DNA from 2 places in the Amycolatopsis acidiphila genome. Region 1 is predicted to be linked to the other one. Evidence: predicted binding sites of a transcription regulator. Region 1 holds the regulator's gene; the other holds the start of a gene.
The links. The regulator HspR, encoded in region 1, represses chaperone genes until heat shock. The targets are predictions, from matches to a motif close to ANNTTGAGTNNNNNNNACTCAANNT.
Positions count from the first base shown of each region.

Region 2: a site for HspR is predicted at 4,163-4,187, ahead of lon (endopeptidase La). Genes of this name have one in related genera too.

Region 1 covers NZ_CP090063.1:7,948,078-7,955,696, forward strand. Annotated here, with positions in the region: gene dnaK (molecular chaperone DnaK) at 1-1,676, shown strand, start outside; gene grpE (nucleotide exchange factor GrpE) at 1,673-2,377, shown strand; gene dnaJ (molecular chaperone DnaJ) at 2,408-3,589, shown strand; gene LWP59_RS39095 (heat shock protein transcriptional repressor HspR) at 3,589-4,017, shown strand; gene LWP59_RS39100 (dienelactone hydrolase family protein) at 4,050-4,748, opposite strand; gene LWP59_RS39105 (globin domain-containing protein) at 4,766-5,938, opposite strand; gene LWP59_RS39110 (MarR family winged helix-turn-helix transcriptional regulator) at 6,273-6,728, shown strand; gene efeU (iron uptake transporter permease EfeU) at 6,856-7,619, shown strand, end outside.
Region 2 covers NZ_CP090063.1:578,884-586,502, reverse strand. Annotated here, with positions in the region: gene LWP59_RS02875 (putative bifunctional diguanylate cyclase/phosphodiesterase) at 1-1,972, opposite strand, end outside; gene LWP59_RS02870 (GNAT family N-acetyltransferase) at 2,244-3,224, shown strand; gene LWP59_RS02865 (SAM-dependent methyltransferase) at 3,247-4,098, shown strand; gene lon (endopeptidase La) at 4,203-6,608, shown strand; gene LWP59_RS02855 (pentapeptide repeat-containing protein) at 6,665-7,619, opposite strand, start outside.

The DNA of each region.
Region 1 (7,619 bases):
ACGTCGACCGCACCATCCGGTCGGTCAAGCGGCACATCGGCACGGACTGGAAGACCGAGATCGACGGCAAGACCTACACGTCGCAGGAGATCAGCGCGCGCGTGCTGATGAAGCTCAAGCGCGACGCGGAGTCCTACCTCGGCGAGGAGATCACGGACGCGGTCATCACCGTTCCGGCGTACTTCGAGGACGCCCAGCGCCAGGCCACCAAGGAGGCCGGCCAGATCGCGGGCCTGAACGTCCTGCGCATCGTCAACGAGCCCACCGCCGCCGCCCTGGCCTACGGCCTGGACAAGGGCGAGAAGGAGCAGACCATCCTGGTCTTCGACCTCGGTGGTGGCACCTTCGACGTCTCGCTGCTGGAGATCGGCGAGGGCGTCGTCGAGGTCCGCGCCACCAGCGGTGACAACCACCTCGGTGGTGACGACTGGGACGAGCGGATCGTCAAGTGGCTCGTCGACAAGTTCAAGGCCTCGCACGGCATCGACCTGACCAAGGACCGGATGGCGTTGCAGCGCATCCGCGAGGCGGCGGAGAAGGCCAAGATCGAGCTGTCCAGCTCGAACAGCGCCAGCATCAACCTGCCGTACATCACCGTGGACGCGGACAAGAACCCGCTGTTCCTGGACGAGACCCTGTCGCGGGCGGAGTTCCAGCGGATCACCGCGGACCTGCTCGACCGCACCAAGGCGCCGTTCAACAACGTCATCCGCGACGCGGGCATCTCGGTCGGCCAGATCGACCACGTGGTGCTCGTCGGCGGTTCCACCCGGATGCCGGCCGTTTCCGACCTGGTCAAGGAGCTGACCGGCGGCAAGGAGCCGAACAAGGGCGTGAACCCGGACGAGGTCGTCGCGGTCGGCGCGGCGCTGCAGGCCGGTGTGCTCAAGGGTGAGGTCAAGGACGTCCTGCTGCTCGACGTGACCCCGCTGTCGCTGGGCATCGAGACCAAGGGCGGGGTGTTCACCAAGCTCATCGAGCGCAACACGACCATCCCGACCAAGCGCTCCGAGATCTTCTCCACGGCGGACGACAACCAGCCGTCGGTGCAGATCCAGGTGTTCCAGGGCGAGCGTGAGATCGCGGCGCACAACAAGAAGCTCGGCATGTTCGAGCTGACCGGGCTGCCCCCGGCCCCGCGTGGCGTGCCGCAGATCGAGGTCACCTTCGACATCGACGCCAACGGCATCGTGCACGTGACCGCGAAGGACCTCGGCACCAACAAGGAGCAGTCGATGACGATCACCGGCGGCTCCGCGCTGCCGAAGGACGACATCGACCGCATGGTCAAGGACGCCGAGGCGCACGCCGAGGAGGACAAGAAGCGCCGCGAGGAGGCGGAGACCCGCAACCAGGCGGAGACGCTGGTCTACCAGACCGAGAAGTTCGTCAAGGACAACGACGACAAGCTGCCCGAGGACATCAAGGGCAAGGTCAAGACCGCGATCGACGAGGCCAACGAGGCGCTCAAGGGCACCGACACCGCGGCGATCTCCGCGGCGATCGAAAAGCTGAACACGGCTTCGCAGGAGCTGGGCACCGCGCTGTACGCGAACGCGCAGCAGGCCGGCGGCGACGCCGGTGCCGCGGGCGCCGAGGGTGCCGAGGGCGGTTCCGCCAAGCCCGAGGACGACGTGGTCGACGCCGAGATCGTGGACGAGGACGAGAAGAAGTGACCGGGAAGCACTCGTACGAGGCCAAGGAACAGGAGCGGGAGGCCGCCGAGCCTGTGGTGGTGAGGGATCGTCGCAAGATCGACCCGGAGACCGGCCAGGTGCGCGAGCAGCCGGCGCCGGCCGCCGAGGAGGCCCCCGAGGGCCCCCCGGGGCCGAGCCTCGGGGAGTCCATTGTGGACGACTCGGTCGGCGTCCAGTCGGACGTCGAGAAGCAGCTCGCCGAGCGCACGGCCGACCTGCAGCGGCTCCAGGCGGAGTACGCCAACTACCGCAAGCGGGTGGACCGCGACCGCGAGGCCGTCGTCGTCGGGGCGAAGGCCTCGGTGGTGAACGACCTGCTGCCGCTGCTCGACGACCTCGAGCGCGCCGAGCAGCACGGCGATCTCACCGGCGCGTTCAAGGCGGTGGCGGACAAGCTCGTCGCGAGCCTGCAGCGGTCCGGTCTCGAGTCGTTCGGCGCGGAGGGCGAGCCCTTCGACCCGAGCGTGCACGAGGCGGTGCAGCACAGCACCTCGCCCGAGGTCGCGGGCCCGACGGTGACCACGGTCCTGCGCCGTGGCTACCGCTTCGGCGACCGCACGCTGCGGGCGGCGCTGGTCGGGGTGACCGACCACGAGCCGGGCGGTGCGCCGCCGGCGGTCGACGCGCCGATCGAGGGCGAACTGCCGGTGGAGCAGCTGTCGGATGAGAACCAGCAGTAACAGGTCCTACGCGAAGGGAGGGGACGTCCGGTGAGTGCACGGGAGTGGATCGGCAAGGACTTCTACCGCGAACTGGGCGTCTCCTCCGAGGCGTCGCAGGACGAGATCAAGAAGGCCTACCGCAAGCTCGCGCGGGAGAACCACCCGGACGCGAACCCTGGCAACGCGGCGGCCGAGCAGAAGTTCAAGGCCGTCTCCGAGGCCTACGGCGTGCTGTCGGACCCGGCCAAGCGCAAGGAGTACGACGAGGCACGACGGCTGTTCGGCGCCGGTGCCGGCCCGGGAACCTTCAACTTCCCCGGTGGCGGCGGTTCGGGTTCGTTCGACATGGGCGACCTGTTCGGCCAGACCGCCGGTGCGGGCAACGCGGGTGGTTTCGGGGGGCTCGGCGACATCCTGGGCGGCCTGTTCGGCCGCCGTGGTGGTGCCGCCGGCGCGACGAGCACCCGCGCGCAGCGGGGCGCGGACGTCGAGACCGACGTCCGGATCGACTTCGCCGAGGCGGTCAAGGGCGCGACCCTGCCGCTGCGGCTGTCGAGCCCGGCCACCTGCAAGACCTGTGGCGGCAACGGCGCCAAGCCCGGCACCAGCCCGCGGACCTGCCCGGTCTGCGCGGGGTCGGGCCTGGTCAGCCGGAGCCAGGGGGCGTTCGCGTTCTCCGAGCCGTGCCGGGAGTGCCGGGGCCGCGGCAAGATCATCGACGACCCGTGCCCCGAATGCGGTGGCGAGGGCATCAGCACCCAGACCAGGACGCTGACCGTGCGGGTGCCCGCGGGGGTCGACGACAACCAGCGGATCCGGCTGGCAGGCCAGGGCGAGCCGGGCCGGGGCACCGCCTCGGCAGGTGACCTCTACGTCCGGGTGCACGTCACGCCGCACCCGGTGTTCGGCCGGTCCGGCAACGACCTGACGATCACGGTCCCGGTCAGCTTCCCGGAGCTGACGCTGGGTGCGACGATCACGGTGCCGACGCTGGAGAGCAAGGTCTCGCTGAAGGTGCCGCCCGGCACGAACAACGGCCGGGTGCTGCGCGTGCGCGGCAAGGGCATCGTCAAACGCGACGGCACCAAGGGTGACCTGCTGGTGACCCTGCAGGTGGCCGTGCCGTCCCGGGTGGACGGGCCGGAGAAGCAGGCGCTCGAAGCGCTCGCGGAGGCGTCGGCGAAGCACGATCCCAGGCCGGAGATCACGGAGATGCTCAAGGAGCGGTGATGGCTTTCGGTGGGTTGCCCCACGGGGCGGACGAGGACACCCCGGTCTTCGTGATCTCGGTGGCCGCGCAGCTGTCCGGACTGCACGCGCAGACCCTGCGCGCCTACGACCGGCAGGGGCTCGTCTCGCCCGGCCGCACCGCGGGCGGCGGGCGGCGGTACTCGATGCGGGACATCGCGTTGCTGCGCGAGGTGCAGCGGCTGTCCCAGGAGTCCGGCGTCAACCTGGCCGGGATCAAGCGGATCATCGAGCTGGAGAACCAGGTCGACGCGCTGCGTTCCCGGATCGGTGAGCTCACCGAGGAGCTGGCCGCCGCGTACGCCGCCGCCGAGCAGGCGGCGGCCGCGGTGCACGCCTCCTACCGGAAGGACCTGGTGCCGATCCGGCACGAGACGTCGCTGGTGGTCTGGAAGCCCAAGCGCAGGTAGCGCGCTGAAGAAGGGGCGGTACCGCCCCTTCTTCAGCGCAGGTGCTGGGCGAAGAACGCGAGCACGCGGCGCCAGGCGTCCTCACTGGACTCGCGGTGGTAGCCCACCCCGGCGTACCGGGCCAGCACGTTCAGCGGCCCGAGGTGGAACTGGTTCGCGAAGCTGTGCCCGGCTTCGGGGTACTCCTTGACGTCGTGCGGGATGCCGCGCTCGGCGAGCTCCTTCTCGAGCTGCGCCGCCGTGCCCTTGAGCGACGGGTCCCGCTTGCCGAAGCTCGCCACCACCGGGCATGCACCGTCCAGAATGGACAGATCCTTCGGCAGCTGCCCGTAGTAGGGCGCGGAAACGTCGAAGCCCTGCGTCGCCGCGACGAGCGCGAAGCCGCCGCCCATGCAGAACCCGACGACGCCGACCTTCCCCGAGCAGTCCGCTCGCTGCGCGAGCAGGCCGCGCGCGGCGGAGATGTCGTCGAAGGCGCGGCCCTGCGCCGTCGCCAGCTCCTTGAACACGGTCTTCACGCAGCGCACGAAACCGCCGCGTGAGTACAGGTCCGGGCACAGCGCGAGGTATCCCGCGGTCGCGAACCGGTCGGTGATGTTGCGTGCGTCCTCGGTCAGGCCCACCGCGTCGTGGACGACCACGACGCCCGGCCACGGCGGCTCGCCGGAGACCTCTTTCTGGGGCTCGGCCAGGTAACCGCGAATCGTTCCGTCCGGCACAGAGATGTCCATGCGGCCAGAGGCTACCGTCAGTCGATGGTGAACGGGTCGTAGCGGATCTGGTCCAGCGCCGTGCCCGCGACGAGCATGCGCGACACCGTCGCCCGGATCATCGCCGGGGAGCCCGACACCAGGACGTCGTGGCCCGGCCAGGCGCCGTGGCGGGTGACGACGTCCGCGAGCGTGCCCTGTTCGCAACCGGCCAGGCCCGGCCCGCCCTCGATCACCGGCGTCACCGTCAGCCAGGGGTTGCAGCTGGCCATCATCCGCAGGCCTTCGAGCGCGTAGAGGTCTTCGCGGGTGCGGCCGCCGTAGAACAGCCGGACCTTCGGGTTCTCGCCCCACTGCGCCAGGTCGTCGAGCATCGCCTGCAGCGGCGCGACACCGGTGCCGCCTGCCACCATCAGCACGTCCCGCCCGGACTCACGGTCGACGTGCAGCCGGCCGAGCGGCGGCCCGAACCGCCACACGTCGCCCTTCTGCGTGTGGCTGACGATCGCGCGCGAGACCCAGCCGCCGTCGACCGCGCGGACGTGGAACTCCAGCGAGCCGTCCTCACGCGGCGCCGTGGCCGGGGACAGGTACCGCCACAGCCGCGGCCGCTGCGGCACCTCGACGCTCAGGTACTGGCCGGCGCGGAACGGGATCGGGGACTCGGGCTCGACCCGCACCATCGCCAGGTCCCAGCTCAGCCGCCGGTGGTCGGCGACGATCGCGGACCAGCTGGCCGGGTTGGTGTCGGAGGCGGCCGCCTCCTGCATCTGCCGGGCGATGATCGTGAACGCCTCGGCCCAGGCGCGCTCGACCTCCGGCGTCCAGTCGGGGCCGAGCTGGGTGCGCATCGCGAACAGCAGCGCGGTGCCGATCGCCTCGTAGTGCTTGGGGATCACGCCGAACTTGCGGTGGTCACGACCGAGCTGGCGCAGGAACGGGACGAGGTCGTCGGGCTGGTCCACCATCTGCACGACGTGCACCAGCGCCCGCACCATCCGGTTGCGCTGCACCTCCATGTTGATCGGGAAGAAGTCGCGCGTGGCCGGGGCGAGGGTGAAGAGCATGCCGTAGAAGAACTGTGTCACTTCCGGTAGATACGGCTCCGCCTTGGTCCAGGAGTCCTGGATGAGCCGCACCATGGCGGTGACGGCTGGCGGCGCCTCCCGGTGGACGGACCGGGGGACGGGACTGACGGGTTCGGCGGTCATCTGTTTCGGGGTGCTCCGGGGTGCGCGTTGATGCTCGGACTCGATTATTCACGAACGCGCAATAGCAGGGCCCCTACGCGCAGAACCAGGCCACAGGGGTCGTCACTGCGTGAAATGATCACGAATATTCCACCCCATTCAGTCAAGCGTAATCCGGAAAGGAGGACGCCATTGGATCGCAGAGTAACGGCTTCTCGGCCTATTGCCTCTATAGTTGCTCCGTCCGGGTGGTTAGTCGGACGACGACCGAGTGGTCCGGCTCACGCGACTGATAGTTGTTTCATGCAACTACTATACGTATAGTTGTATGTGACAACCAATCAGGAGGCGTCCCATGAGTCTGAGCGAGCACGCCGGGATCGAGCTCCTGCGGCAGCTGCGGGTCGCGGGCCAGCTGCAGCATGCCTGGGTCACCTACTCGTGGCAGCGCGGCGAGCCCGGGCTGCACCCCGCCGCCGCGATGCTGCTGAGCGACCTCGCCCTCAACGGCGAGTCCCGCCCGTCCGAGCTGGCCAAGCGCAAGATGGTCGACGTGTCGGTGATCAGCAGGCAGATCGCGCAGCTGGTCGCCTCCGGGCTCGTCGAGCGCAGGCCGGCCCCCGAGGACGGCCGCGCGGCGCTGGTGCGCGTCTCCGAGCAGGGCGAGACCGAGCTCAAGCGCTGGCGCGAGAGCTACCTGGAGCTGGTCCGGACCGCGCTGAGCGACTGGACCGAGGAAGAGGTCGCGGCACTGACGACCCGGCTGGCGTCGATGAACGACGCGATGCGCCGGACCGTCGGGGAGAAGTGAGTGTTTCGTCCATAACACCCGAAATGTGGTGTGATCCGCATGAACAAGGGATGCCTACCCTATTTTTCTGGGCTCCGGCGCGCCTAAAGTAAGGCTAACCAGAGTCCGGAACCTGAGGGAGTAGCACGTGTGGGCCGACGGCGTCCCGAACCTGCTGATCGGGCTGCGTGAAGGGCTCGAAGCAGGGTTGGTGGTGAGCATCCTGCTCGCCGCACTCCGCCGCAGCGACGGCAAGGCTTCCACCTCGCCCATCTGGCTCGGCGTGCTCGCGGCGGTCATGCTCGCCGCCGGGTTCGGCGCCGTGCTCACCTTTTCGCGGTCCGAGCTGTCGACCACCGCGCAGGAGTCGTTCGGCGGGGTGCTCAGCCTCGTCGCCGTCTGCCTCGTCACCGCGATGGTGTTCTGGATGCGCCGGACCGCCCGCAGCCTGTCGGGCGAGCTCTCGGCGAAGGTCAGCGGCGCCGCGGCGATCGGCGCCGGCGCGCTCGCGATGACAGCCTTCCTCGCCGTCGGCCGCGAAGGCCTCGAGACCGCGTTGTTCCTGTGGACGACCGTTCAGGCCGCCGGCGAGTCGACGGCCCCACTGGTCGGCGCGGCACTGGGCATCGCGATCGCCGCGCTGCTGTGCTGGCTGCTCTACCGCAGCGCGATCCGGATCAACCTCGGCAAGTTCTTCTCCCGCACCGCCGTGCTGCTGGTCGTGATCGCCGCCGGGGTGCTCGCCTACGGCCTCGGCGACCTGCAGGACGCCGGTCTGCTGCCGGGCCGCGGCTGGCTCGCCTTCGACCTGTCGGGGTCGATCTCCGTGGACACCTGGTGGGTCACCCTCATCCGCGGCGTCACGAACCTCACGCCCACGATGACCTGGCTGCAGGTCGTCGCCTACCTGGT
Region 2 (7,619 bases), 810 kb from region 1:
CGTCCGGGTCGAGCTTGCCGAACTCCGGGTGCACCCACCGCACGAGCGCCTCGACGCCGAGCAGCTGCTTGCTCGGCAACGAGATCTTCGGCTGGTAGTGCACGCTCAGCTGGCCTTCCTCCAGGGCCTGCCGGAACTGGGTGACCATCTGGAACCGGCGCAGGAAGATCTGCCCCATGCTCGGCACGTACCCGCGGACCTCCTCGCCGCCGCGGGTGGCCCGCACGGCGACGTCGGCCCGTTGCAGGAGGGCGTCGATGTCGGTGCTCTCGGCGCTGTCCTCGATCGAGGGGGTGGCGTAGCCGACCATGGCGTTCGCTTCGACGGTGAGCCGGTCGACCGGGTACGGCGCCGAAAGCTGCGCGCGCAGCCGCTCGGCCACGTCGTGGATCTGGGTGCTGTGGTACCCGACGAGCAGCGCCGCGAAGGACGCGCCCTCCAGCCGGGCCAGCGGGACGTCCGGCCCGAGCGCGTCGCGGATCCGCCGCCCGGCGGCGATCACCATCCGGTCCGCCCAGGTGTAGCCGAGTGCGTCGCTGACGGTCGAGAACACGTCGAGGTCCACCCGCAGCACCGCCGAGTCCAGCCGGTCGCGCAACGGCTGGCGCGCGACCTGGCGGAAGCCCGGCCGGTTGAGCAGCCCGGTCAGCGGGTCGTGGTAGGCGTCGTGGCGCAGGGTGGCGAGCAGCCGGCGGTTGTCCAGCGCCGTGGCGAGGTGGCTGGCCATCGTGCCGAGCAACTGCACGTCGTACTTGCCGAACCCGCGCCACCGCGACAGCCGGTCGTGCGCCTCGACGACGCCCAGCAGCTGGTTGGCGCTGCACAGCGGCACGACGAGCGCCTCCTGCGCGTCGCGGTCGAGCAGCGCGGAGGAGACCTCGGCGTTCGCCTCGGTGATGCGGAAGTGACGCACGTGCGAGCCGGGCAGCCGGACCAGCGCGTCCTCGCCCACCATCTCGCCCGCCGGCAACGGTTCCCCGGCGACGACGGTGGTCATGGCGGCGGTCGGTTCGAGCCGCAGCCGCAGCACGACCCGCGCGGCGGAGAGCTGGTCCTTGATGCGCTCGGCGATCGTGGACCAGTCGCTGGCGTTGACCCCGCCGGTGAGGTCGTCGACCCGGCTGGCCGGGCGGGCGGCCGCCTGCTGACCCGACCTGGCGACCATCAGGCTGACGTCGGAAAGCGCTTCCATGTCGCGCTGTTCGCGCAGCAGATCCGAATAAGCCCAGTACAGCGCGGAAAGTCCGAGGAAGACGGCGACCACGAGCGGCCAGGCGTTGCTCGTGCCGACGATCACGAGGTAGCCGCTCAGGCCGACCGAGGCGTTGACGAACCCGACCACGAGGATCCGCCCGGTCAGCCGCAGCGCGGTGCCGATGCGCATCCGCCGCCGCAGCACGCGAACCGCCGCGAGGGCGAGCAGGGTGCTGGCCAGCGGCGCGGTCAGGGTGCCCGCGAGCGCGGCGGGCCAGGTCATCCCGGTGCTGCCCATCGCGTGCTGGACGAGTCCGGCCACCGCGAACCCGCTGGTGATCTCGAGCAGGAACGCGCCGGCGTTGTAGAGCACCCGGCCGGACACCCGGCGCACCAGCAGGGTGCTGATTCCCGCGACGAGGTGGGCGATCAGCACGACCTCGAACGGAGCCACGAAGAAGCCGATGACCAGTGGTATCTCGGTGAAGGAGATCGTCCACGAGATGCCGCTGCGGACGTCGACGTTGATGCCGAGCTGCTCGGCGAGCAGGAACGACAACGCGAGCACGGGACCGATCCACCACAGCTGCGGCGTGCCCTCGAAGGGGAGCCAGAGCAGGGAGACCACGATCGCGGCCAGGATGCCGAAGGTGAGCACTGTGAGCGTGTAGAGCCGGAACCGCCGCTCGTCGCCACGCGCGTCGACCGACGGCGGGCGGGCATCGGTGCCGGCCACCACCGGAACGGAAGCATCCGGCGAGCCGCCAGTGCCCGGCATGCAACCTCCTTCCCCGCCCAAGGCCCCACTGCGCCTGCACCCAGCACTCGTAATGATCACCGCACGAATGAGGGTGCCACTGTACCCCGGAGGGCGTACTTCAGCCTCTTTCCGGCCCCATCAGATCACCCCATAGTTAACAACGTGCCAACTGCGGTGAGCTGCGGTGACTACCGGGTGAAACCGGCGCCCATTCCGCTTTCTTTTTCGATGACGAGCGGTAACCGGCCCTGCTGTCACCTTGATCGAGTAAGGGGTCTTCAATACGCGCATGAATAGGGAGGCGCTCGCAACGGCGCACGCCACCAGGTTGAACAGTGCGGACTCACTCCTGCCCTCGTCAGACCCCTTCGCCGGGAACGGCGAGCACGTCGGCCGGTTCCGGGCGGAGAACGGGGACTCGGCCGCGGACGGTTTCGCGACGCGAAGCGAGGTGGGCGAGCGGTCCCGTGACTCTCTGTGGCGGGCGCTCGTGGAGTACCGGCTCACGGTACATCTCGCCGGACCCGCACCTGGCGAATCCCTGGCCGAGATTCTCACGCGATGGGATGAACACCTCGCTGACGTGGCGCCCCCTGGGGATTGGGACACCGCCGCCGTCATCCCCCGGCCCAGCCGTGACTCCGCGGGCTCGGCCGAGCTGCTGCGGCACGGCTTCGCGCCGGTACGGGTGCTGGCCGTCCGTCCTGCCGACCGGTTGAGCACGCCCGGGCCCGCCACCGAACCGGGCGTGCGGATCCGGCCGGCCGAGGCGGGCGATCTCGGCACGGCCGTCGAGCTGTACACCGAGCTGCAGCGGTACGACGCGCAGTTCGGCCTCGTCACCTTGCGCGGCAACGCCGACGAACTGCTCGCCGCGGACCTGGCGGACCAGCTCGACCGGACCGAGCCGACGGTGTGGATCGCCGAGCTCTACGGTCGCCCGCTCGGCCTGCTGCAGCTGCAGTTCCCGCCGGTAACGAGCTGGGTCTCGCCGTACGTCTCGGCCGGCCGCGTCGGCTACCTCTCTTCTCTGCACGTCGCCGAGGCCGCCCGGTCCTCCGGCGTGGGCACCGCGCTGGCGGCACACGCGCACCAGCTGTTCGACGAGGTCAGCGTCGACGCCGTGCTCCTGCACCACGCGCTCGCGAACCCGCGATCCACCCCGTTCTGGTACTCGCAGGGGTACCGGCCGTTGTGGACCTACTGGTACAGACGACCCGCTGTGCCCCCACCCGTCACCCACCGCCCTCAAACACCGCGCTCCGCGTGACGGCCGTGATTCAATCACTCGTGTGAGTGAAGGTCGAAAATCCGCGCCGAAGGCTCCCGCCGGGGTCGACACCGAGAAGCCGTCCGCGGCCCGGATCTACGACTGGTATCTCGGGGGCAGCCAGAACTGGGCGGTGGACCGGGAGTTCGGCAAGCGCGCGGTCGAAGTGTTCCCGCACGCTCGTGAGCTGGCCCGGCAGAACCGGGACTTCCTCGGCCGACTGGTGCAGGCCGCGCTGGACGCGGGGATCCGGCAGTTCCTCGACCTGGGCTCGGGCGTGCCGACCGTGGGCAACGTGCACGAGATCGTCCGCGACAACCTGCCGGCGGGCGAGCGGGCGTCCGTGGTGTACGTCGACTACGAGCCGGTCGCGGTCGCGCACTCGACCGTGTTGCTGGAGCAGGACGGCGCGACCGACTGGGCCGGGCTGGTGCAGGCCGACCTGCGGCACGTCGACGCCGTGCTCAAGCACCGGACGACCAGGCAGCTGCTCGACTTCGGGCAGCCGGTGTGCCTGCTGCTGATCGGGGTGCTGCACTTCATCGGCGGCGACGACCGTCCCGAGGAGATCGTCGCGCGCTACCGGGGCCGCCTCGCGCCCGGCAGCTGGCTCGCGGTCTCGCACTTCACGGACGAGAACCTGCCGCCGGAGGACGCGGCCGCCGTGCACGAGCTCGCCGAGGCCTACCAGCGCACCAGCAACCCGCTGTGGGTGCGGCGGCGCGCGGAGATCGAGTCCTGGTTCGGCGGCTGGCCGATGGTCGAGCCGGGCCTGGTGCCGCCCGCGGACTGGCGCGCGGACCGGCCGCTGAACCGCGCCGAGCGCCGCGCACGGCCGTTCGGCTGGTGCGGAGCGGCCGAACGACCGCGCTGATCTTATTCCCGGATGGCTGCTCGCTCATAGCGAACTACCTGCGGAAACAAATCGGGACGCGACGAAGTTGAGCAGAGCAGACTCAACTACGAAGGAGCGTCCCGATGACCGAAATCAGGCTCCTGCCCCTGCTTCCCCTCGACGACGACGTCGTGTTACCCGGCATGATCGTCCCGCTCGAGCTCGACGTCGCCGAGACCCGCGCCGCGGTGGAGTCCGCGCAGGCCAAGGCACCGAGCACGCCGTCGTTCCCGGGCATCCGCTCGCTTCCGGCCGCCAAGGCCGAGGTCCTGATCGTCCCGCGCGTGCACGGCGAGTACGCCGAGCTGGGCACGGTGGCGACCATCGAGCGGATCGGCCGGATCCCCGGCGGCAAGGCCGCCGTCCTGCTGCGCGGCACCGGCCGTGCGGTGGTCGGCGAGACCGGCGACGGGCCGGGCGCGGCCCGCTGGGTGCGTACCGAGGAGGCCCCGGAGCTGAGCGACGAGCGCGCGAAGACGCTCGCCGCCGAGTACAAGACCGTGGTGATCTCGATCCTGCAGCAGCGTGGCGGCTGGCAGATGATCGACGCCGTCCAGGAGCTCGAGGAGCCGTCGGCGATCGCCGACCTGGCGGGCAACGCGCCGTACCTGGACCTGGACCAGAAGCTGGAACTGCTGCGCGCGCTCGACGTCGCGGCCCGGCTGGAGCGCGCGCTCGAATGGAGCCGCGAGTACCTGGCCGAGCTGGAGGTCACCGACACGATCCGCAAGGACGTGGCCGAGGGCATGGAGAAGCAGCAGAAGGAGTTCCTGCTGCGCCGCCAGCTCGAGGCGATCCGCAAGGAGCTGGGCGAGCTGGACGGTTCGGCCGACGACGAGGACGACTACCGCGCCCGCGTCGAGAAGGCCGACCTGCCCGAGCACGTCCGCAAGGCCGCGCTGGCCGAGGTGGACAAGCTGGAGCGGACCTCCGACCAGTCCCCGGAAGGCGGCTGGATCCGGACCTGGCTGGACACGGTGCTGGAGATGCCGTGGCAGACCCGGACCGACGACGTGCACGACATCGCGGGCGCGCGGGCGGTGCTCGACGCCGACCACGCGGGCCTGGACGACGTGAAGGAACGCATCATCGAGTACCTGGCGGTGCGCAACCGCCGGACCGAGGCCGGGCTGGGCCAGGTCGGCGGGCGGCGCTCCGGCGCCGTGCTCGCGCTGGTCGGCCCTCCGGGCGTCGGCAAGACGTCGCTCGGTGAGTCGGTCGCCAAGGCGATGGGCCGCAATTTCGTCCGCGTCGCACTCGGCGGCGTGCGGGACGAGGCGGAGATCCGCGGGCACCGGCGCACCTATGTCGGCGCGATGCCGGGCCGGATCGTCCGCGCCATCAAGGAAGCCGGTTCGATGAACCCGGTCGTCCTGCTCGACGAGGTCGACAAGGTGGGCGCCGACTACCGCGGCGACCCGACCGCGGCCCTGCTCGAGGTGCTGGACCCGGAGCAGAACCACACGTTCCGGGACCACTACCTGGAGGTCGAGCTCGACCTGTCGGACGTGGTGTTCCTGGCGACGGCGAACGCGCTGGAGACGATCCCCGGCCCGCTGCTGGACCGGATGGAGCTGGTCACCCTCGACGGCTACACCGAGCACGAGAAGGTGATCATCGGGCGCGACCACCTACTGCCGCGTGAGCTGGAGCGGGCGGGTCTCGGCACGGACGACGTGCGGTTCACCGAAGCCGCGCTGAGCCGGATCGCAGCGGAGTACACCCGTGAGGCCGGCGTCCGCAACGCCAACCGGACCATCGCGAAGGTGCTGCGCAAGATCGCGACCCGGGTCGCACTGGACGAGGTGTCGCTGCCGATCACCGTGGACACGGAGGACCTGCAGGGCTACCTCGGCCGGCCTCGGCACCTGCCGGAGTCATCGCTGCCCGTTTCGACGCAGCGGACCTCCACTCCGGGCGTGGCCACAGGCCTGGCGGTGACCGGCGCCGGTGGTGACGTGCTCTACGTGGAGGCGTCGCTGGCGGACCCGGAGTCCAGCGGCACCGGGCTGACCCTGACCGGTCAGCTCGGCGACGTGATGAAGGAGTCGGCGCAGATCGCGCTGTCCTACCTGCGTTCGCACGGCGCGGAGCTGGAGCTGCCGGTCGGCGACCTGAAGGAGCGCGGCATCCACGTGCACGTGCCCGCGGGCGCGGTGCCCAAGGACGGCCCGTCGGCCGGGGTCACGATGACCACGGCGCTGGCGTCGCTGTTGTCGGGCCGCGTGGTGCGGGCGGACGTGGCGATGACCGGCGAGGTGTCGCTGACCGGGCGGGTGCTGCCGATCGGTGGCGTCAAGCAGAAGCTGCTGGCGGCGCACCGGGCGGGGATGAAGACGGTGATCATCCCGCAGCGCAACGAGCCCGACCTCGACGACGTGCCCGCGGAGGTGCTGGCCGAGCTCGACGTGCACCCGGTGGCCAACGTCCGCGAGGTGCTGGACCTGGCGCTGACCCCGGCGTCGAGCCCGGTTGCCCAGGCGGCATAACGGTTTTCGAGCGACAGTGCCCTCTCGCCCTGGCGGTGAGGGGGCACCGTCGCGTGTCAGTCAGGCACGGCTTCGGCCGGGGACACCCACTGCGCCACCTCGGACGGGATCCCGTTGGCGAACTTCACCCGCTGCAGGCGCGGGGACCGGCTGAAGGTGACGCCACGGAACCCGGCCTCCCCGTCGAACGCCGCACCACGGAACTCCGTGTCGCGGGAGAAGATCGCCTCGATGAACCGCACGTCCCCGCTGAAGACGGCTCCGCTGAAATCGGCGTCCATGGCGAAGGCGGCGCCGCGGAACCCGGCTTCCTGGCGGAAAGCCGCTCCGCAGAACAGCGCGGTCATCGTGAAGGCCGCCTCCCGGAAGACGGCGTTCCGGGTGAAGGTGGCGCCGCGGAAGTCGGAGTTCCCGGCGAAGGACGCCTTGCCGAACCAGGCGTCGCCGCTGAAGGTCGTCCCGGAGAACTGGGCGGTCTTGGCGACCGTGGCCTCCCGGAAATCCGCGTTGCCGGTGAAGGTCGCTTTGCCGAACCAGGCGTTCTTGGCGAAGCCGCCCCCTCGGAACACGGCGTCCGCGGGAAAGGTCACCCCGCGGAACAGCGCGTTCCTCGCGAAGGCCGCCTTCTCGAACCCGGCCTTTCCGGTGAAGACCACTCCGTCGAACCAGGCGTTCCTCGTGAAGGTGGCGTTGTCGAAGCGGGCCTCCGCCGTGAAGGTCACGTCCTCGAACCGCGCGTCGCCGAGAAAGGTCGTCTCGTCGAAACCGGCGGGTCCGGCGAACGTCACGCCGCCGAGCCGGGGCGCGCGCAGCCGGCAGTGGCTGAAGTCGGCGTCGACGAGGGTGGCGCCGGTGAGATCGAGGTCGACGTCGGGCCAGAAGGTCTCGGCGGGGTGTTCGCTGTCGAAGCCGGGACGTTGGTGGTGGGCCAGGATGCGCTGCGCGGTCAGGCGGACCTCACGTTCCTGGGTGCCGCCGACCTCGTCGGGCATCCGCAGGTACGCGCAGAGC